DNA from 2 places in the Afipia sp. DC4300-2b1 genome. Region 1 is predicted to be linked to the other one. Evidence: riboswitches for the same ligand, from Rfam matches in the RefSeq annotation. Region 1 holds a riboswitch; the other holds the start of a gene.
What was found. A riboswitch is a leader RNA that binds a small molecule or an ion and turns the genes downstream of it on or off. The one in region 1 is predicted to bind cobalamin.
Positions count from the first base shown of each region.

Region 2: linked by a shared signal. The riboswitch ahead of ACP7AL_RS09920 (TonB-dependent receptor plug domain-containing protein) and the one ahead of metE (5-methyltetrahydropteroyltriglutamate--homocysteine S-methyltransferase) in region 1 are both predicted to bind cobalamin.

Region 1 covers NZ_JAFCSX010000004.1:254,063-264,351, forward strand. Annotated here, with positions in the region: gene ACP7AL_RS17760 (DsrE family protein) at 1-339, shown strand, start outside; gene ACP7AL_RS17765 (FCSD flavin-binding domain-containing protein) at 389-1,663, shown strand; gene ACP7AL_RS17770 (c-type cytochrome) at 1,758-2,153, shown strand; gene metE (5-methyltetrahydropteroyltriglutamate--homocysteine S-methyltransferase) at 2,265-4,616, opposite strand; cobalamin riboswitch at 4,717-4,930, opposite strand; cobalamin riboswitch at 5,189-5,407, shown strand; gene ACP7AL_RS17780 (ribonucleoside-diphosphate reductase subunit alpha) at 5,511-8,429, shown strand; gene ACP7AL_RS17785 (ribonucleotide-diphosphate reductase subunit beta) at 8,561-9,703, shown strand; gene ACP7AL_RS17790 (methyl-accepting chemotaxis protein) at 9,918-10,289, shown strand, end outside.
Region 2 covers NZ_JAFCSX010000002.1:658,916-669,204, forward strand. Annotated here, with positions in the region: gene ACP7AL_RS09880 (VOC family protein) at 1-320, opposite strand, end outside; gene ACP7AL_RS09885 (TetR/AcrR family transcriptional regulator) at 387-980, shown strand; gene ACP7AL_RS09890 (DUF2336 domain-containing protein) at 1,124-2,674, shown strand; gene ACP7AL_RS09895 (Hpt domain-containing protein) at 2,930-3,508, opposite strand; gene ACP7AL_RS09900 (response regulator) at 3,517-4,062, opposite strand; gene ACP7AL_RS09905 (NAD kinase) at 4,164-4,943, opposite strand; gene ACP7AL_RS09910 (tetratricopeptide repeat protein) at 5,144-5,689, opposite strand; gene ACP7AL_RS09915 (His-rich protein BRANT) at 5,966-6,217, shown strand; gene ACP7AL_RS09920 (TonB-dependent receptor plug domain-containing protein) at 6,340-8,319, opposite strand; cobalamin riboswitch at 8,509-8,742, opposite strand; gene ACP7AL_RS09925 (hypothetical protein) at 8,823-9,254, shown strand; gene ACP7AL_RS09930 (TspO/MBR family protein) at 9,274-9,750, shown strand; gene ACP7AL_RS09935 (serine hydrolase domain-containing protein) at 9,759-10,289, opposite strand, start outside.

The DNA.
Region 1 (10,289 bases):
ACGCTGAACAACATCTCGAACCATTATTCGGCTTACGGCTCCGATCCGTTCGGCCTCCAACTGGTGATCGTCGCCCATAGCGTGTCGGTGAAGTATTTCCTGAGCACGCTGGAAGGAACGCCCTGGAAGGACGAGACCATCGATCCGGCCCTGTTCGAGCGTGTCACCGCGCTCGCCAAGAACGGCCTCAAGGTTCTTCTGTGCGAGATCACGTTCCAGCGGCTGAAGCTCGACAAGGCCAAGGTGAAGGACGCGCCGTTCATCAGTTTCGTGCCGTCGGGTGTTGCCACCGTCGCAGCGCTGCAATCGAAAGGCTTTGCCTATCTCAAGGTCGGCTGATCGGACCGGCCGGCTGAATCCGGTTTTTCAATAGAACATTGGGGGCATGATGAGCATCAATCGTCGGCAGTTGATTTCGGGATCGGCATCGTTCGCGGGCGTCATGATGTTCGGCGCGCCTGCTGTGCTCGGACAAGGCAAGCCGCGCGTGGTGGTGATCGGCGGCGGCGCGGGCGGCGCGACAGCCGCCAAATACCTCGCCAAGGACAGCGCGGGCGCGATTGCCATCACGCTGGTCGAGCCGCTGGCTAAGTATCAGACCTGCTTCCACAGCAATCTCTATCTTGGCGGTTTCAGGGATTATCCCTCGATCACTCACGGCTACGGCGGCTTGAAGAAACTCGGCGTCACGGTGGTCGCCGACCGCGCCGCCAAGATCGACCGCGATAAGAAGGAGGTCGTCCTCGCGAGCGGCAAGAAGCTGCCCTATGACCGGCTGGTCGTCTCGCCAGGCATCGACCTGAAATACGATTCCGTTCCGGGCTGGTCGCAGGCGGCGGAGGATGCCATGCCGCACGCCTGGAAGCCGGGCGCGCAGACGCTGCTGCTCAAGAAAAAGCTCGATGCGGTGCCGAACGGCGGCGTCATTGTGATGATTGCGCCGCCCAATCCCTATCGATGCCCGCCCGGTCCTTATGAGCGCGTGTCGATGATGGCGCATGCGCTGAAAAAGGCGCGCAAGGATCGCTCCAAGATTTTTGTGATTGATCCCAAGGAAAGTTTCTCGAAACAGGCGCTTTTCCAGGAAGGCTGGGAAAAACACTACAAGGGCCTGGTCGAATGGCTCGGGCCCAAGGTGCATGACGGGTTGAAATCGGTCGATCCCAAGACGGGCACCGTTGTCACCGGGTTCGAGACCTACAAGAACGCAGCGCTGGTCAACGTCATCCCGGCGCAGATGGCGGGCGCCATCGCGCGGGATGCCGGCCTTGCCAACACGACCGGTTACTGCGCCATCGATCCGGCAAGCATGAAGTCGTTGGCCGATCCCAACATCTACGTGCTCGGCGATGCCTGCATCGCCGGCGACATGCCGAAATCCGCGTTCTCCGCCAACAGCCAGGCCAAGGTCGCGGCCATGATGATCCGGGGCGAACTGGTGTCGGCGCGCACGTTCCCCGCGCGCTACACCAACACCTGCTGGAGCCTGATCGACACCGACGACTGCGTGAAGATCGGCGGGGCCTATGAGCCGAAGGACGGTAAGATCGCGGCGTCATCCACCTTCGTGTCCAAGACTGGCGAGGATGCCGAACTGCGCAAACAAACCCAAGCCGAAAACATGGGCTGGTACGCCGGAATTACAGCCGATATGTTTGCGTGATATGTCCATTGCCGACGGAACCCGCCGCGACGCGGCGGGTTTCGGTTACGTCTCCTCCTGCCAGCCTTCCAGCCCGCTTCAAAGGTCAAAACATATGATTGCTCGTTCGTTTGCCGCTGCCCTCGCTTTTGCCGCCGCCGTCAGTTTCGCCGGCACCGCCAACGCTCAGGACGTCGCCGCGGGTGAGAAGTCCTTCAACAAGTGCCGCGCCTGCCATCAGGTTGGTGAAACGGCGAAAAACAGCGTCGGTCCCGAGTTGAACGGCCTGTTCGGCCGCAAGTCGGGCAGCGTCGCGGGTTACAACTATTCCGAAGCCAACAAGAATTCCGGCATCACCTGGGACGAGGCTGTGTTCGCCGAATACATCAAGGACCCGAAGGCCAAGATCCCCGGCACCAAGATGGCCTTCGCGGGCATCAAGAAGGACGATGAGATCAAGGATCTCACCGCATATCTCAAGCAGTTCGGCGCCGACGGGAAGAAGAAGTAAGAGCCCGTCATTCCGGGGCGCGCTTTTGCGCGAGCCCGGAATCTTCATCAGTTGTCATCATGTCTGGATTCCGGATCAGCCCGCAAAACGGGCTGTCCGTAATGACAGCTTCTAAGCCGCCCCACGCGCCTGCCGGGCCGCTTCGACCATGTTGGTCAGCGCCGACCTGACCTCCGGCCAGCCGCGGGTCTTCAGGCCGCAATCCGGATTGATCCAGATCTGGTCCGCCGTCAAATGGCTGCGGGCCTTCTCGATCAGACCGGTCATCTCCTTGACATCGGGCACGCGCGGCGAATGGATGTCGTAGACGCCCGGTCCGATTTCGTTCGGATACCTGTAGGTCACGAAGGCGTCGAGCAGTTCCATCTTCGACCGTGAGGTCTCGATCGAGATCACGTCGGCATCCATCGCGCCGATGGCGTCGATGATGTCGTTGAACTCCGAATAGCACATGTGGGTGTGGATCTGCGTTTCATCCGCGACGCCCGAGGCCGTGATGCGGAAGCTGCCCACCGCCCAGTCGAGATAGGTTTTCCACTCGGACCGCCGCAGCGGAAGACCTTCGCGAAGCGCCGCCTCGTCGATCTGGATCATGGTCGCGCCGGCCTTTTCGAGATCGGTCACCTCGTCGCGGATCGCGAGCGCGATCTGGCGGCATGACTCGCTGCGCGGAATGTCGTCGCGCACGAACGACCAGTTGAGGATGGTCACAGGACCTGTGAGCATGCCCTTCATCGGGCGCCTGGTCAGCGACTGGGCATATTTCCACCATTCGACCGTCATCGGCTTCGGCCGCGAGACGTCACCGAACAGGATCGGCGGGCGCACGCAGCGTGAGCCGTAGCTCTGCACCCACGCGCTCTTGGTAAAGGCGAAGCCCGAGAGCTGCTCGCCGAAATACTGCACCATGTCGTTGCGCTCGAACTCGCCGTGCACCAGCACGTCGAGACCGATTTCCTCCTGCCACGCCACTGTGCGCTTGGTTTCCTCGCGCAGAAAGCCCTCATAATCGGCCTGGCTGATCGTGCCTTTGGTGAACGCGGCGCGCGCCTTGCGCACGTCGCTGGTCTGCGGGAACGAGCCGATGGTCGTGGTCGGAAAGGCCGGGAGCTTGAACCTCGCGCGCTGAATCTGTGCGCGCTTGGCAAAGGTGCTGCGGCGGTTGGCCATGTCCGCCGTGATCGCGGCGACACGTTCGGCAACCGCCTTGTTGTGCACTTTCGGCGAGGCCTTGCGCGCGGCGGCGGCGGCGGCCGAGGCCGCGAGTTCGTCTTTCACCGTGCTGCGTCCGACGGCGAGCGCCCGTCCGAGCGCAGAAAGCTCGCTCATCTTCTGCAACGAGAAGGCGAGCCAGCTCTTGAGATCCGCATCGAGCGCGGTTTCCTGATCGAGGTCGATCGGCACATGCAGCAGCGAGCATGACGGGGCGATTTCGATCAAATGCGCGCCGCGCTTGGTAACGACTGGCTCAATGCGATCGAGAATGGCCGGCAGGTTCGCGCGCCAGATGTTGCGTCCGTCGATGACGCCGACCGAAATCACGCGATCCGCAGGCATCTTGCTCAAGACCGTATCGATCTGACCCTTGCCGCGCACCAGATCGAGATGCACGCCCGCGACGGGCAGCTTGGCGACGAGATCGGCGTTGTCGCCGAGTTCACCGAAGTAGGTGGCCAGCATGATCTTGGTGCCGGGCACCTTGAGCGCGAGTTCGCTATAGGCCGTCTTCAACGCAGCCTTTTCGTCCGCATCGAGGTCGAGTACGAGGCAGGGTTCGTCAAGCTGCACCCAGTCCGCGCCTTCCGTTGCGAGCTTGTTGAGCACTTCGATATAAACCGGCAACAGCTTGTCCAGCAGCGACAGGTTGCTGAACGAGGCGTCATGGCTCTTGCCGAGCTTGAGGAATGTCACCGGGCCGATCAGCACCGGCCGTGTCCGATAGCCGAGCGCCCTGGCTTCCCTGTATTCGTCGATCGGCTTGGTCGAGGACAGTGCGAAGGTCTGATCCTTCGAGAATTCCGGCACCATGTAGTGATAGTTGGTGTCGAACCACTTGGTCATTTCCTGTGCCGGCGCGCCATGACCGTGGTGATGATGCGCATGGCCGTGTTCACATGCAGGGTCTTCGCCCTGCGAGCCGCGCGCCATCGCAAAATATGTTGCGAGCGAAACCTCGCCGCCTGTCCAGTTGTAGACATCCGGAATGGCGCCGACCATCACACTGGTGTCGAGCACCTGATCGTAGAAAGAGAAGTCGTTCGAGGGAATGACGGTCACGCCGCGCGCTTTCTGGCGCGCCCAGTTGTCGGCGCGAAGCTGCGCCGCCGTTCTGACGAGCGAAGCCTCGTCGATCCTGCCGGACCAGTAGCTCTCCAGCGCGGTTTTCAGCTCGCGGCGCGGACCGATCCGCGGCGTGCCGAGCGTGGCGACGGGAATGGAAGTAACGGAAGACGAATTCGACATCGGAAACCCCGTGATGTTGGGGCAGGGGCCGGACATGCGCGAACAACAGAGACGGCGGCGCCGTTCTCTCGCAAGCGACACACCGGGGCACCCCGCCCGTGGACGTAATGTGATCGCGGCAGGTCTCCTGGCTCACGGCTCAACGCCTTATGTCCGGCCTTCCCGAGGTTGTCGCCTCAGTGGCGTCGATGGACAGGCTCACCGTCTACAGTTGCGGGGGCAGCTCCGGACTTGCGCGATCCAAAACCGCGCGCACCGCATTCCCTCTTGGCTCCGGGCAACGTGCCCGCAGAACCGCGATGGTCACGTTATGTGAAGCGGCTCGCGCCGGGTCAAAGGGAAAGCTTCCCACTGCGGCGGCGTGGACCGCGTCCCCGTGGCCAGTGGGCAGCGATCCGGCGAGAATCGTGGAGACGATTCGTAAGGCAGCGGTACGGTGCGTGCGTGTTGCGCGGCCGCAGTCTCGGCGACGTCGAAAAAAATCTCGCGCGATTTGCTGAGCATTTCGCGCGTTTGCCGCTTTGGTCCCGTTATTCACACCCACCGGTGCTTGACAGTCAGCCTCGAACGCTACCAGATGTGGGTGTCACGGTTCCGCCGGGTCGCAAGACTTGGTGGCGAAGATGGGAAGCCGGTGAGTTGCACTCCGATGCAATAAATCCGGCGCTGCCCCCGCAACTGTAAGCAGTGAGTTGAATCCGACCGATGTCACTGATGCGTTTTCGCATCGGGAAGACCGGATTCAGCGCCGAACTGCGAGCCAGGAGACCTGCCGCGACACCAAAGAACGTCCACGGGCGGGGTGTCCGGCGGTCGCGTGCTTCGGTGCGTTCGCGCGCCGTGACCATGCGCCTTCGGCCCAAGCCCCAATTGCAACACGCACGGGGTCTGCCGATGTCACTCTCGATCGAACGCGAAGCCGCCAAATCCGCTCCTCTCATTCAGTTGCGTTCCGAGTCACTGGCTGTCCCTGCGGCGGAGCCGGCGCTCCAGATCATCCGCCGCAACGGCACGGTCTCGCCGTTCGATGCCAGCAAGATCTCGATCGCGATGACCAAGGCGTTCCTCGCCGTCGAGGGGCACACCGCGGCGGCGTCGCGCCGCATTCACGAGGTGATCGAGCAACTGACGGCCGAGGTGGTGAGCGCGCTGACCCGCCGGATCGGCGAGGGCCGCACCTTCCACATCGAGGATGTCCAGGATCAGGTCGAACTGGCGCTGATGCGCAGCGAGCACCACAAGGTCGCCCGTGCCTACGTGCTCTATCGCGACGAACGCCAGCGCCAGCGCGCCGAAGCCGCCGCCGCCAAGCCGGTGAAGGCATCCTCCGAGCCGCAGTTGCATGTCACGCTCGGTAACGGCACGCGCGTGCCGCTCGATGTCGAGCGCCTGACCCTGATTGTTCAGGAAGCGTGCGCCAATCTCGACGGCGTCGATGCCGCGCCTGTGCTCGCTGAAACCAGGCGCAATCTTTACGACGGCATCAGCCAGGACGAGCTTGCGCTGGCCGGCATCATGGCGGCGCGCACGCTGGTGGAGCAGGAGCCGAACTACGCTTACGTCAGCGCGCGTCTGCTGCTCGACAAGCTGCGCACCGAGGTTCTCTCGTTCGTACATGCCGCGCAGATCAGCGCCACGCAGGCGGACATGGCGGCGCGCTACGTCGAGTACTTCCCGGTCTATGTCAAGAAAGGCATCGAAGCCGAACTGCTCGATCCTGAACTGGCGCGCTATGACCTGAAGCGGATCGCGGCGGCGCTGAAGCCGGAGCGCGATCTGTCGTTCCAGTTCCTTGGCTTGCAGACGCTGTACGATCGCTACTTCCTGCATCAGGACGGCAACCGCATCGAACTGCCGCAGGCTTTCTTCATGCGCGTGGCGATGGGCCTTGCGATCCGCGAGATCGACCGCGAGGCACGCGCCATCGAGTTCTACAACCTGCTGTCGTCGTTCGACTTCATGGCGTCGACGCCGACGCTGTTCAACTCCGGTACGCTGCGGCCGCAGCTCTCGTCCTGCTTCCTGACCACGGTGGCCGACGATCTCGACGGCATCTTCAAGTCGGTGAAGGACAACGCGCTGCTGGCGAAATATTCCGGCGGTCTCGGCAACGACTGGACCCGCGTGCGCGGCCTCGGCGCGCACATCAAGGGCACCAACGGCGAAAGCCAGGGCGTGGTGCCGTTCCTGAAAGTCGCCAACGACACCGCGATCGCGGTCAATCAGGGCGGCAAGCGCAAGGGCGCGGTTTGCGCCTATCTCGAGACATGGCATGTCGACATCGAGGAATTCCTCGACCTGCGCAAGAACACTGGTGACGACCGTCGCCGCACCCACGACATGAACACCGCGAACTGGGTGCCGGATCTGTTCATGCAGCGCGTCGAGGCGGATGGCGACTGGACGCTGTTCTCGCCGGACGAGACGCCGGACCTGCACGATCTTTACGGCAAGGCGTTCGCCGAGCGTTACGCTTTCTATGAAGCGAAGGCTGCGCGCGGCGAGATGCGCGTGTTCAAGACGCTGCGCGCCACGGATCTGTGGCGCCGCATGCTGACCATGCTGTTCGAGACCGGACATCCCTGGATCACCTTCAAGGACCCGTGCAACCTTCGTTCGCCGCAGCAGCATGTCGGCGTCATCCACTCGTCGAATCTCTGCACCGAAATCACGCTGAACACGTCGGACGACGAGGTGGCGGTGTGCAATCTCGGTTCGGTCAATCTGCTCAACCACGTGGGTGAGGGCGGCATCGATCACGCGCGGCTGAAGCGGACGATCTCGACCGCGATGCGGATGCTGGACAATGTCATCGACATCAATTTCTACACCATCCCGGAAGCGCGCCGCTCCAACCTGCAACATCGCCCGGTCGGCCTCGGCCTGATGGGATTCCAGGATGCGCTGCATGCGCTGCGAATCCCGATGGCGTCGGATGCGGCTGTCGCATTTGCGGACACCAGCATGGAAGCGATCTCCTTCCATGCCATCTCGGCGTCGGTCGATCTCGCCGCCGAACGCGGTCAGTATCCGTCGTTCAAGGGATCGCTGTGGAGCAGGGGCATCCTGCCGATCGATTCCATCGAGATTCTGGCCGATGCGCGCGGTGGTCTTGATGCTGACTGGTCGGCAACGCTGGACTGGACTGCACTGCGCGCGCGGGTGCAGTCGGTCGGCATGCGCAACTCCAACGTGATGGCGATTGCGCCGACGGCGACCATTTCCAACATCTGCGGCGTGGCGCAGTCGATCGAGCCCGCCTACCAGAACCTCTATGTCAAATCGAACATGTCCGGCGATTTCACCGAAGTAAACGAGTTTCTGGTTCGCGATCTGAAGGCCCGCGGCCTTTGGGACGAGGTGATGGTGTCGGACCTCAAGTACTTCGACGGCAGTGTCGGCTCCATCGACCGTGTGCCGGACGATCTGAAACTGCTCTACGCAACGGCGTTCGAGATCGACAGCGCGTGGCTGATCGAGGCTGCGGCACGGCGGCAGAAATGGATCGATCAGGCGCAGTCGCTCAATCTCTACATCGCCAATCCGTCGGGCAAAAAGCTGGACCAGCTTTATCGCCTCGCATGGACGCGCGGATTGAAGACCACCTACTACCTGCGCTCGCGCAGCGCCACCCATGTAGAGAAATCCACGCTCAAGGGCACCGACGGCAAGCTCAACGCGGTCTCGTCAACGCCTCTCGCGTCACTGCCGGTGAACAAGCCCATCGTCATATCGCAGGCCTCGACCGCGCCGGATCTGTCCGATGCGGTGGCGTGTTCGATCGACAATCCCGATTGCGAGGCGTGCCAGTAAGCAGCCTCGCCGTCATTGCGAGCGAAGCGAAGCAATCCACCTTTGAAAAGTCACGGATTGCTTCGTCGGCTTCGCCTCCTCGCAATGACGAAATTGGCAACATCCGACGTTAGACAAGAAAGACGATCTTCATGCTCGACTGGTCCGAACCCGCACCTGCCAAACCCGCTACCAACCTGCCGCCCATTCTGACCGGTCAGCCTGTCGTATCGGAGCAAGCCGACGCAACCGGCCTCGGCACCATCGACCGAAGGGGTGGCCGCGTCTCGGTCGACGACAAGGCGATGATCAACTGCCGCGCCGACGTCAATCAATTGCTGCCGCTCAAATACAAATGGGCATGGGAGAAATATCTCGCCGGCTGCAACAATCACTGGATGCCGACGGAAGTGTCGATGCAGGCCGACATCGCGCTGTGGAAATCGCGCGATGGACTCACCGACGACGAGCGCCGCGCCATCAAGCGCAACCTCGGATTCTTCGCAGCATCGGAAAGCCTCGTCGCCAACAACATCGTGCTGGCGATCTATCGCCACCTGACCAATCCCGAGTGCCGCCAGTACCTGCTGCGTCAGGCCTTCGAGGAAGCGATCCACACCCACACCTTCCAGTACATCGTGGAAAGCCTCGGCCTCGATGAGGGCGAGTTGTTCAACATGTATCGCGAGGTGCCTTCGATCACCGACAAGGCGGCGTGGGCGCTCAAGCACACCCAGAATCTGGAAGACCCGGACTTCAAGACCGGCACGCCGGAAGCCGACCGGGCGCTGCTGCGCGACCTGATCACCTTCTATGTCTGCTTCGAGGGGATGTGGTTCTACACCGGCTTCGCGCAGATCCTGTCGCTCGGCCGCCGCAACAAGATGGTCGGCATCGCCGAGCAGTATCAGTACATCCTGCGCGACGAGAGCATCCATCTGAACTTCGGCATCGACGTGATCAACCAGATCAAGATCGAGAATCCGCATCTGTGGACCGCCGAATTCCAGGAGGAGGTCCGCGGAATGATCCGCGAAGCGGCCGAACTGGAAGCTGCCTATGGCCGCGATACCATGCCGCGCGGGTTCCTCGGCCTGAACGCAGCGCTGTGCGAACAGTACATGCACTTCATCGCCAACCGCCGCTGCGCCCAGCTTGGGCTGACCCGCGTGTTCGACGAGACCGACAATCCCTTCCCGTGGATGTCGGAGGCGATGGACCTGAAGAAGGAGAAGAACTTCTTCGAGACCCGCGTGATCGAGTACCAGAACGGCGGCGCGCTGAGCTGGGAATAAAGCGTTAATCTTTGGCGCCTCGCGGTGCCGGGATACGGTGCAAATCCCGCGTCTGCACACGAACGTTGCAAGAAACGCCTGCTGAGCGGGCGTTTTTTGCTGCGTGAGGTAGCAATTTACGGGGTGTTATTCAATTTTGTTTACCTTGAGGCACTTTGCGCCGGTTGGCTGTCCGGCGGGTTTGGCATGCAAAAAGAATTTTTGGGGGTTGGGAATGGGCTGGTTCAAGAGCACTCCGGCAAAGCAGAAGGTCAACGTCAGCTTTCTTTCCAACCTGCGATTCCGAACCAAGATCATGCTCGGTTTCATCACCGTGCTGGGCATCTCCGCCATCAACATGGGCGTCGCCTATTTCGGCTTTGAGCGGATCGCCGAGGGCGTCCAGTCCTATCAGGGCATTGTCGCCGAGACCGACAGCGCGCGTGACATCGACCGCGAACTCGCGGCCTATCAGCTTCTCGCACGTTATTATGTGACGACCGGCCTTCCAGCCGACGAGGAGGCTGCACGCGCTGCGGAGACTGCCCTTGGCGCCGCCATCGAACGCGCCGCCCGGGTCGCCACCGCCGGCAACCGGAAGAGCGTT
Region 2 (10,289 bases), on a different contig from region 1:
TGACGCTGCCCGAACGCCTCGTCGCGGAGAGGGGTCAGGATCGGCAGGCCCGCCGCCTTTACCCGGCCATACATCTCGTCGGGATCTTCGACCTCGAAGTTCAGCAGCAGGCCGGACACCCGGCCGCGGCCGGCCTCCGGGATCGTCTCGTGGGTGCCGTCGAGGACCGCGAGGTTGACGCTCGGGTCGGCTTTTGAGCGCAGGTGGACGTACCAGTCGCTGCCGAAGGCCTCCTCGAAGCCGAAGTGGGCCTTATAGAAATCGGCCGTGGCGGCCACGTCACCGGTCATGATGACAGGATAGTAGCTGGTGATTTTCATGCTGGTCCCTTGCGAAATTACATACATTCTGTATGTTTTTTGATAAATAACGTACAGGCTGTATGTATGCAAGTTACTAAACCGGACGAATTGCCGCGGTCCAATCGTGACCGTACCGCAAGGACCCAGGGTGCCCTGATGCAGGCGGCGAGGGCTCTGTTCGTCGATAAGGGATATGCAGAGACCTCGACGCCGGAAATCGTCGCAGCCGCAGGCATTACGCGCGGCGCGCTCTACCATCACTTCGAAGACAAGCGGGCGCTGTTCCGGGCGATTGTCACCGGGGAGGCGCTCGCGGTGGCGGCGGCCATCGAGCAAAGGGCGCTCGCGGGTTTGTCTCCGATCGATGCGCTGGTCGAAGGAAGTTCGGCCTATCTCGATGCGATGCGCGTGCCGGGCCGGACGCGGCTGCTCCTGATCGAGGGGCCGTCGGTTCTTGGACAGGCCGAGATGAAAAAGCTGGATGAAGAGAATGCAACGCGCACGCTGCGCAGCGGGCTCGAAGCAGCGATGGATACGCGAGGCCTGCCGCTTGCGGCGCTGGCCGATCTGTTGTCGGCGGCGTTCGATCGCGCTGCGCTGGCGATCGACGCCGGCGAAGATGCGGAGGATTATCGGAACGCGATTGTCATGCTGATCCGGCGCGTGGTGGGGCGCTGAGTCCTGTCGCGTCCGCGAGGTTAACGAAACCTCAACAAACACAGCCGTTTATGGTGAACGTTTTCTTAAGTGTCATGGTTTACGGTTCGTAACAGTGGCGTCGCGTCGCGGTGCCTTGGCATGTTGCGTAAGCCGGAACACCCATGATCGTTCGGCAGTTTATTAGTTGGGTTCGCACGGCTCCCGCAGGGGAGCGCGCAGAGGCGACGCGGTGTCTGGCCCGCGCCTGGCTCATTTCCGATTTGTCGGAAGACGATCGAGCCGCCGCGGAAGGCGCGCTGCTGATGCTTCTCGATGATGCCTCGCCGCTGGTGCGGCAGGCGATGGCGGAAGTTTTCGCGCACTCGCTGGATGCGCCGGCCGCGATCGTGGCGGCGCTTGCTGTCGATCAGGCATCGGTGGCGGTCCCGATCCTCGAACACTCTCCGTTGCTGCTCGACTCCGATCTGGTCGACATGGTCGCGACCGGAAATGCCGAGACCCAAAGCGCCATCGCGCGCCGCTTCGATCTGCCGCCGTCGGTTTGCGCGGCACTTGCCGAAGTCGGCTGCGCCTCGTCGGTGCTGGAACTGATCGAAAATCGCGCCGCCCAGTTGGCTGATTTCTCGCTGGCGCGTGTGGCGGAGCGGTTTGGCCATCTCGCCGCGATCCGTGAATCGCTGCTGACGATGGATGAATTGCCTGCCGCGATCCGGCTCATGCTGGCGCAGAAATTGTCCGACACGCTGACGCAGTTCGTCACCGCGCGCGACTGGCTGAACCCCGATCGCGCCCGGCGCGTGGCGGGCGAGGCGATGGAGCGCTCCACGGTCAATATCGCGGCGCAGACGCGCGGCGAGGAGATGACCGCGCTGATTGGTCATCTGCGATCCATCGGCCAGCTCAATGCAGGGCTGATCCTGCGCGCGCTTCTCTCAGGCAACATCGAACTGTTCGAGGAATCGCTGGTCGAACTGTCCGGCCTGCCGCGCAACCGCGTGGCTGCGATCGTCCACGATCGCGGCGGCGTCAGCCTGAACGCGCTGCTCGTCAAGGCTGGCCTGCCGGAATCGACCTATCGCGCGTTCCGCGCGGCACTCGACGCGTCGCATGAAATCGGCTTCGTCGGCACGGTCGCGGGCGCGACGCGGCTTCGCCGCCGCATGGTCGAGCGCGTGCTCACCCAGTGCGAAACCGCCGAAACGGTCTCCGAACCTCTGCTGATCCTGCTGCGGCGCTTTGCGATGGAATCGGCGCGGGAAGAAGCGCGCCTGTTCTGCGACGAACTCGCGGCCGATGATTTTATCGGCACGCTCAATGCGCATGTTGCCGAAGAGGCGGGCGGCTACGACGCCTATCAGACTGACGACGACATGGATGCGTATGCCGCCGACGATGCTTACGAGACGTCAGAGGACGACGAGATCTACGGCGCTGAAGATACTTACGATGCCACTGCGGTCGACCCGCAGTATCGCGACAGTGTCGAGACCACGCGCTATATCGATGACTCCGCGAAGGATGAATATACGGTGCAGGACGTCTATGTAGTCGCGAATTCCGATCCGCTGCATTATGACGACATGCGAACCGAAGATGACGCTCGACATATCGACGCGTCAGTCCATGCCTTTGTCGATACTGCCATGGATCGGTATGACGGGTACGATCGCGATGAGCGCGATTATGACTACGACCGGCGCATTGCGGCGTAGTATTTTGAAGATCGCCGAAATCTGGCTTGAGCCGTCATCCTGAGGTGCGAGCACTTGTGAGCCCTTGAGGGATGACGGTGAAATCCGGATTTCTCCGCCGCGCATCCTTCGAGGCTCGCCGCAAGCGCGGCTCGCACCTCAGGATGACGCGCCATCGTGCAAGATGAATCCCGGCCTTCGCCGGCGCGCCGCAAGGAGTGTTGACGCATCGCGTCGTCCCGACACCATGCGATGGAAACACTGATCGAGGGTTATTCAGCCTTCCGGAACGATGCTCGGCGACAGGATCGCTTCGAGATGTTCGGGCCGGTCGCGGTTGACGTGGATCAGATATTCGTCCGCCACGCCGCGAAGCTTCTTGCTCAGTTCATCCGCCATGCCGACGGCATTGATCTTCGACTGTTCGCGATAAATCGCCTGGATCGCGTTGACATGGTGCTGGATCAATTCGCCCGGCACCTGAGCGAGATCCGGTGCATGTTCGATAATCCGGCACAGGCTTTCCGCCGCGGCAGCGGCGGTGGGGAAGCCGAACGTCGCAGCGCCGCCCTTGATGTCGTGCGCCGCGCGGAACAGTTCCTCGCGGTTCTCGCCGTTCAGTCCTTCGCTTGCGATTGCGGCATAGGCCGCGCTCAGCCGGTCGCACTCCACCTGCATCCAGTGGTTGAACTCGCCGGACAGGCTGGCGAGCGCCTGTTCGGCCCGCGCGACCGGATCGTCGAGATCCTTCTCTTCAGAATACCGCACCATCTTGCGCAGCGGGTTGGGCTGCGAGATGACCTGATGGTCCGCGAAGGTATCGACCTTGATCTCGACTGGCGGCTTGCGGGCCATGGGTGCTCCTAGTTTCCGGAACGGGCTTTGTCGAGCAGCGAGGGTTGCTGCACGACTTCGGCTTTGCCGCCGGTGCGCCGCTCGACGCCGATATAGGCCGCGTTGGGATTGCGGCGGCGGTCCGGTCCGAAATAGTTCTTGGTCTTGATGAAGGGCCGGGGATTGGCCACGACATTGAGGATGCGCTGATACAATCCCTTGGCGGAGATCGGCTTCGCCAGGAATTCCGTGACGCCGGCGTCGCGCGCGACCATGACGCGGCGCTTCTCCGAATGTCCGGTCAGCATGATGATCGGCGCGTAAGGATTGCCCACGCCGTCGGGCTGGCGGATCATCTGCGCGAGTTCGAGCCCGTCGAAAATCGGCATCGACCAGTCGGTGATGACGATGTCCGGGACATAGTGGGAGTACATCTCGAGCGCGGTCGCGCCGTCTTCCGCTTCATAGACTTCGCGCGCGCCGAACGAATGCAGCAGCGTGCGCAGAATGCGACGCATATGCGCATTGTCGTCGCACACGAGAAACCGCAGCTTGTTGAAATCGATAATGAACATGCGCCGCCCGGGGTGGCGCACCCGGACCAGGGTACACCTCGCATTAACTATATGCGGCCGCCGTTAACGAAGGGTTATCCAAGACGGCCGGGGCGGCCGGGTCAGAACCCGAACTGCTCGCTGAGGATGCGTTCTTCCAGGCTGTGGCCGGGATCGAACAGCATGCGGATCGAGATGGTCTTGTCCGCGATGATTTCGACCCGCTGCACGTCGCGGGCCTCGTCATGATCGGCGACGGCGGCGACCGGCCGCTTGTCGGATTCGAGCACTTCGAACACGACGAACGCCGTGTTGGGCAGCAGTGCGCCGCGCCAGCGGCGGGGGCGAAACGGGCTGATCGGCGTCAGGGCGAGGAGAGCCGCGTTGATCGGCAGGATCGGGCCCTGCGCCGACAGATTGTAAGCGGTCGAACCGGCGGGCGTCGCCACCATGATCCCGTCGGAAATCAGCTCGGCCATGCGCTCGTGCTCATCGACCATGATGCGCAGGCGCGCCGCCTGATGGGTCTGCCGGAACAGCGAGACTTCATTGATGGCGTGATGGATGTGCACCTTGCCGTGAACGTCGGTGGCGCGCATCAGCAGCGGATTGATGACGGTCAGCTTCGCGGCTTCCAGCCGCTCGACCAGCGAGTGCTGGCTGAACTCGTTCATCAGGAAACCGACGGTGCCGCGATGCATACCGTAGATCGGAATGCCGGAGCGCATATGCCGGTGCAGCGTTTGCAGCATCAGGCCGTCGCCGCCCAGCGCCACGACCACGTCGGCCTTGTCCGACGGCTGGTTGCCGTAGGCCGCGGTGAACTGGGCGAGGGCCTGCTGGGCCTCATCGCTCGGGCCCGCCACGAAGGCAATCCGCTCATATTTTCTCGGCTTCGTCATATCCGGATCAGCCCCTGAGCGCGCATCCACGAAGTCGTGGCGCGCGCGGGCTTCGTCTATACGAGGTTTTCCGGTGTTGTCGAGGCGGGATCGCCCGCGCAAAACAGTCCCGCGCGGTCAAAATCCGGCTTGACCCGCGCGGGGTTAACCAAGAGGACGGCGCGTGCCCGTGGCCAGGCGCGCGCCGTTGATCGGTTCGGTCAGTACGACGTCCGGCCGGTGGTCAGCGCGGAGGCCAGCGACTGATACTCGGCGCTGTCGCGGCCTGCGAGCGCTTCGATCCTCGCGAGGTGGTGCTTCGCCTGTTCGCGGTTGCCCTGTTCGACCTGCCACAGGCCGTAATACTGCCAGGTACGGACGTGGTTCGGATCCGCCTTCAGTGCGCGCTCATACCAGACACTGGCGAGCTCGTAGTTGCCGAGCTTGCGATACGAGTATCCGATCAGATTGGCGACATCGGCGCGGTCGTCCTGACCGAGCGCCTTGAGCTGGTCAATCGCCGCCGCGTACTGGCTGCGTTCGTAGATCGTCGCATAGGCGGCGCGATAACCCTGGAGGAACGCAGGGCTGTCGATCGAGGACTTCCTGTCGTCTTTCTTCTTGTCCTTGGGCTTCGATTTGGTGTCGGAGGCCGGAGGCGAGGGCGTGTCCGAAGGGGCTGCCTGCACGAGGGTGATCGAAGGTGCCGTAACGAACGCCGAAAGAAGAAATGCCAGAGATATCTGCCTGATGGTCAAGTTGCTCATGCGTAGCCTCCGTTGATCTGCAAACACGATCCTAATCCTGTTTGTACGTCTTAAACACCCGCCGGGTTCAAACATTCCTGCGTCAGACCGTCATAATTCCGGCGATTTCCGGTTCACCCGCCGGCCGGGCGCATGTCCAAACTGTCATCCAGATGAACGGAAGCCATTGGTGCGCTTCAGACTGAGTTCAGCGCGGGGGTCCTAGATTTGTTGCGACGATCGGTTACCCGGCCATCCGACCGGCCACCCCCGATCGCATGAAACAGGAGACTTTCCATGTTGAAGACAATTTCCGCAGCTTTGGTTGCCGCCTCAATGCTCGCCGCGCCTGCCATGGCGGCGACCGTCATCAAGACCGAGCGTGGCCCGGTGACCAAGACCATCGTCGTGAAGCCGTCGGTCGCGAAGGCGCATGCGCAGGTCGTCGTGGTGAAGAAGCATCGCCATCACCGTCACTATGGCTTGAACAAGCATCATCGTGGCCACGGCCACAAGGTCGTGATCGTGAAGAAGCATCGTCACATCTGATCGAGACGGATATTTCCGTGACCGCTATTGCATAGCCCCCGCATCGAAGCGGTTCATGGAAAGAAGAACGGCCTGCAGATCATCGGTCATGCGATGACTGCAGGCCGGGCTGTTTGTAGGGATCAGCGCCCGAAGGGGGCGCTGGCGAGGCGGATGCCGCCGAACACGCCGAAGCCGGGGCGAAGGTACCCGTCCGGGTTGACGTATTGTTCGTTTAGCAGATTGTCGATCCGTGCGAACGCGGTCACGCCTTCGGCAACCTTGTAATTGGCCGCGATGTTGACGACGGTGTATCCCGGAGTCGTCACGTTGACTGCGCCAAAGCGCGGAACATCCAGAAAACTGCTGAAAGTAATTGCTGTCGCGGTCAGTGTCAGATCGTCGACAGGCGTCCAGATGGCAGAGTAGCTCATCTTGTGGCGCGGCCTGCGCGTGAGCTCGATTCCCGTGGTGGCATCCACGGCGTCCGTATAAGTGTGATCGAAGCGTACCTTGAAACGATCATTGAACGTAATCGCGGCAAACGTTTCGAAGCCGGACGTCTTGGCCGCCTGCACGTTGAAGTACCTGGTGTTTGGGAATGTACCCGCCGTGTTGATCAGATTCGTGATGTCGTTGTTGAAGTAGGTCGTGCCGAATCGGATCCTGTCGTTTGCGATGGGCTGTTCGAATCCGACATCGTAACCTCTGCTTTCTTCGGGCTTGAGGTTCGGATTGGCGAGACCGAATGACGTATCGTAAAGCTGGGTCAGCGTAGGCGCCTTGAAGCCCGTTCCGTAGCTCGCTTTCAGCTTTGTTTCGGTGCCCGGTACGATAAACGCCGGTGCAACGCGGTAAGTTGTGTGGTCGCCAAACGCATCGTTGTCGTCAACGCGGACGTTGCTCACCACGAAGAATCTTTCAGCGAATTGCGATTGCAACTCGACATAGGCGCCGCGGTTGCTGTTTTCCTTTCTCGTGACAGAGGTCGAATCGAAGCGTTCGATGTCGTAGTCAGCGCCCACAACGAGCGTTTGTCCCGGTACAAACGCCGCAACGCTGCGCCAATCGTACTTGTTCCGCTCGCCGTGATTTGTTGTAAACGGCAACGGAACGAAATTGACGAAATCAAATCCGTTCGGATCGAAGTTGCCGCGGGTCATGTCCGTGAAATTGACGCCGAAATAGTTCTTCCAGCGGCCCTCAAAGAAAGACGTCACGGCTTCGCTGCGTGTGAAAAGCTGTCGCGTCTTTGTGTTGCTTTGCTGGGCGGCGGGAGCGCCAAACGGGAAGGCCGGATCGAATGCCGCATACCCCGTATAGTCAAGCGATGCCTCGGTGTATCGCCCCGTGAAGTTCAACGTCAGGTTTTCGGAAACATCCACTCCCACCTTTGTGGAGTAGGTTCTATTGTCGTAAGCGTCGTTATTGCGCGTCTGACCGGGCGGCAATGTGGAAAGCGGAGTTACCGCAACGCTCCCAGAGTGGAATTGCGTCACGTTGAAAGCATAGCTGACCGGCCCCTGCGATCCACTTACGCCCGCCGCACTGTTGACGGTGGCAAAACTGCCGCCCTCGACACGCGCGGTAAACTTTGGAGGCCCTTCGCCCTTCTTGGTAGTGATCGAAATAACGCCGCCGATTGCGTCTGAGCCATAGAGACCGCTCTGAGGTCCGCGCAAGACTTCAATTCGTTCGATGTCACCGGTCAGAAGGTTTCCGAAATCATAAGCGCCGTTTGGCGTGCTTGGATCGCTGACGTCAATGCCGTCGATTAGAACCTTGGTGTGGTTTGAGTTGGTGCCTCGCATAAAGACAGAGGCCTGATTTCCGGGGCCGCCGCTTTGCACGATGTTGAGACCCGGAACCGCCTGGAGTGCGTCAACGATCGTGCGGCGTTGATCGCGCTCGAGTTCGGCTGCTGTAATCACGGTGATCGAACTTGCCACCTGGTTTACCGGTGTTGGTACCAGCGTTGGCGAAGTCACCTCGATCGCCGGTAGCGCGCCGCCTGCATCCTGCGCGAGGGCAGGGCTGACGAGGGCGGTGCCCGCAAGGCATGCCGCTGCGAATGAGAGTCCGAGCGTCGCCGCCGGAAAGAGAGATTTGGAAAGAGTGGTCATGATAGAGCCCCGCCGATGCATGTGATCGCGGAGGCGCGGTGAGAACGCGCAGACACGACGGCCGGCGGCAGGTTTCTGCCTCCACACGTTCCGTCCTGACTGAGGAAACAGGCCATCGGCCGAACCTCCGCAACAGTTACGTCACGTCACCGCTGCGGAACGCCGCCCCTTCGCACGCCCCGTGCGACGGAAGGATGACCGGTACAGGCAGGTCTCCTGGCTCGCGGATCGTCGCCGTTGTCCGCCTTCCCAAGCCCGGCTGAAAAGCCTTCGCTCAGTGGCATATTGGACAACGGCTCACCGCTGACAGTTGCGGGGGCAGCTTCGGAATGGCCATGCAGACGTCACTTTTACGAGCCTGCACGGCGGCACCGAATTCCCTATTCGCCAGCTTGCGCTGGCACCTGTGCCGTGGTTGCAATCAACCGGCGAGGTGTTGCCTTGTCAATGACACAATGTCCAAGAAACCCAATGCGATGCCTCAGGTTGTGGACTTCATCGGAATGCGTTGCAAATTGGTGACATATACGCGGAGCGTTGCGCTGGCGCTGGTTGCGCTCGGTCTTGCGGGCTGTACGTGGACCGGCGGCAGCGACGGCCTGTCCTACACCGCCGATCGCGGCATCGAGAACCAGCCGTATCCTGCGAACTACCGTCCCGAACTGCTTGCGCTGCTGCGAACCTACCTGAACGATCCAACGGGCATACGCGACGCCGGGATTTCAGAACCGGCGCAAAAGGAAGTCGGGGGCCGACGGCGCTATGTCGTGTGTGTGCGCTTGAATGCGCGCATTGCGGGGCGTTACGCCGGTGTGAAGGAGCGTGCCGGCGTGTACGTTGACGGGCGGCTCGATCGCATCATCGAGGATACCGAGGATCTTTGTAAGGGTGTAACTTACGCCGCGTTTCCCGAACTGGAAAGGCTGACGCGCTGAGCGTCTACGGAGGGATGTCATGACGTCGAGATCAGCCGGGCGGTTGGCCCTCTGCCTGCTGCTGTGTCTCGGCGTCGGGATTCTCGAATCATATGTGACGCGGCCCGAAATCCCGGTGTGGTATGCGGCGCTGGCAAAGCCGTGGTGGACACCGCCGCCGGTAGTTTTTCCCATCGCGTGGACCATACTCTATATTCTGATGGCTGTTAGCCTGTGGCGCCTGTGGGATCGCGCGGCGCCGTCGGCTTCGCGGGCCTCGGCGATCACCTGGTTTCTGATTCAGCTTGCGCTGAACGCGGCGTGGTCGCCGGTCTTCTTCGGATGGCACGGCACCCGCACCGCGCTCGTTATCATCATCGGACTGTTGATCGCCATCGTGATGACAATGATCGCGGCTTCACGCGCCGACAAGTTCGCGGCCTGGCTGCTCGCGCCGTATCTGGCTTGGGTCGCCTACGCGACCACGCTGAATGCCGGCGTGGTCGCGATGAACTAACCGACGTCCTACGAAAAGTGCTGGACGATGGCCGCGAAGCCGCGCCACCAGGCGCGGTAGTTGTCGACATCGAGCGGGATCGGCTCGGCGGCGACACGGACGATCACAAGTTCGCTGATGGGATCGATGTAGATCCACTGGCCGTGGATGCCGATGCAGCACAGCGTGCGCCGCTTGCGGTCGATCTGATAGAACTTGCTGCGATAGGCCGCATCGGGAAACATCTCGGCGAATTCGCCGCGCGCCCAGGCTTCCGGATCGCCATTGTCGTTGATGTCGTCGATCCACCAGCCGGGAATGACCTGCCTGCCGTGCGCGACACCGCGCTGCCGGATCATTTCGCCGAAGCGGGCGAGGTCGCGCGGCGCGGCGCAAATGCCGCCGGCGGCGCGCATCGCGCCTTCCGGATCGAGCGTGACATAGGCGTCGGTTTCCGCGCCGAGCGGCGTCCAGAGATATTCGCCAAGCAGATCGGACAGGGCGCGGCCCGCCGCGCGCTCATAGACCCAGCCGAGCAGGTCTGTGTTGGTCGAGACATA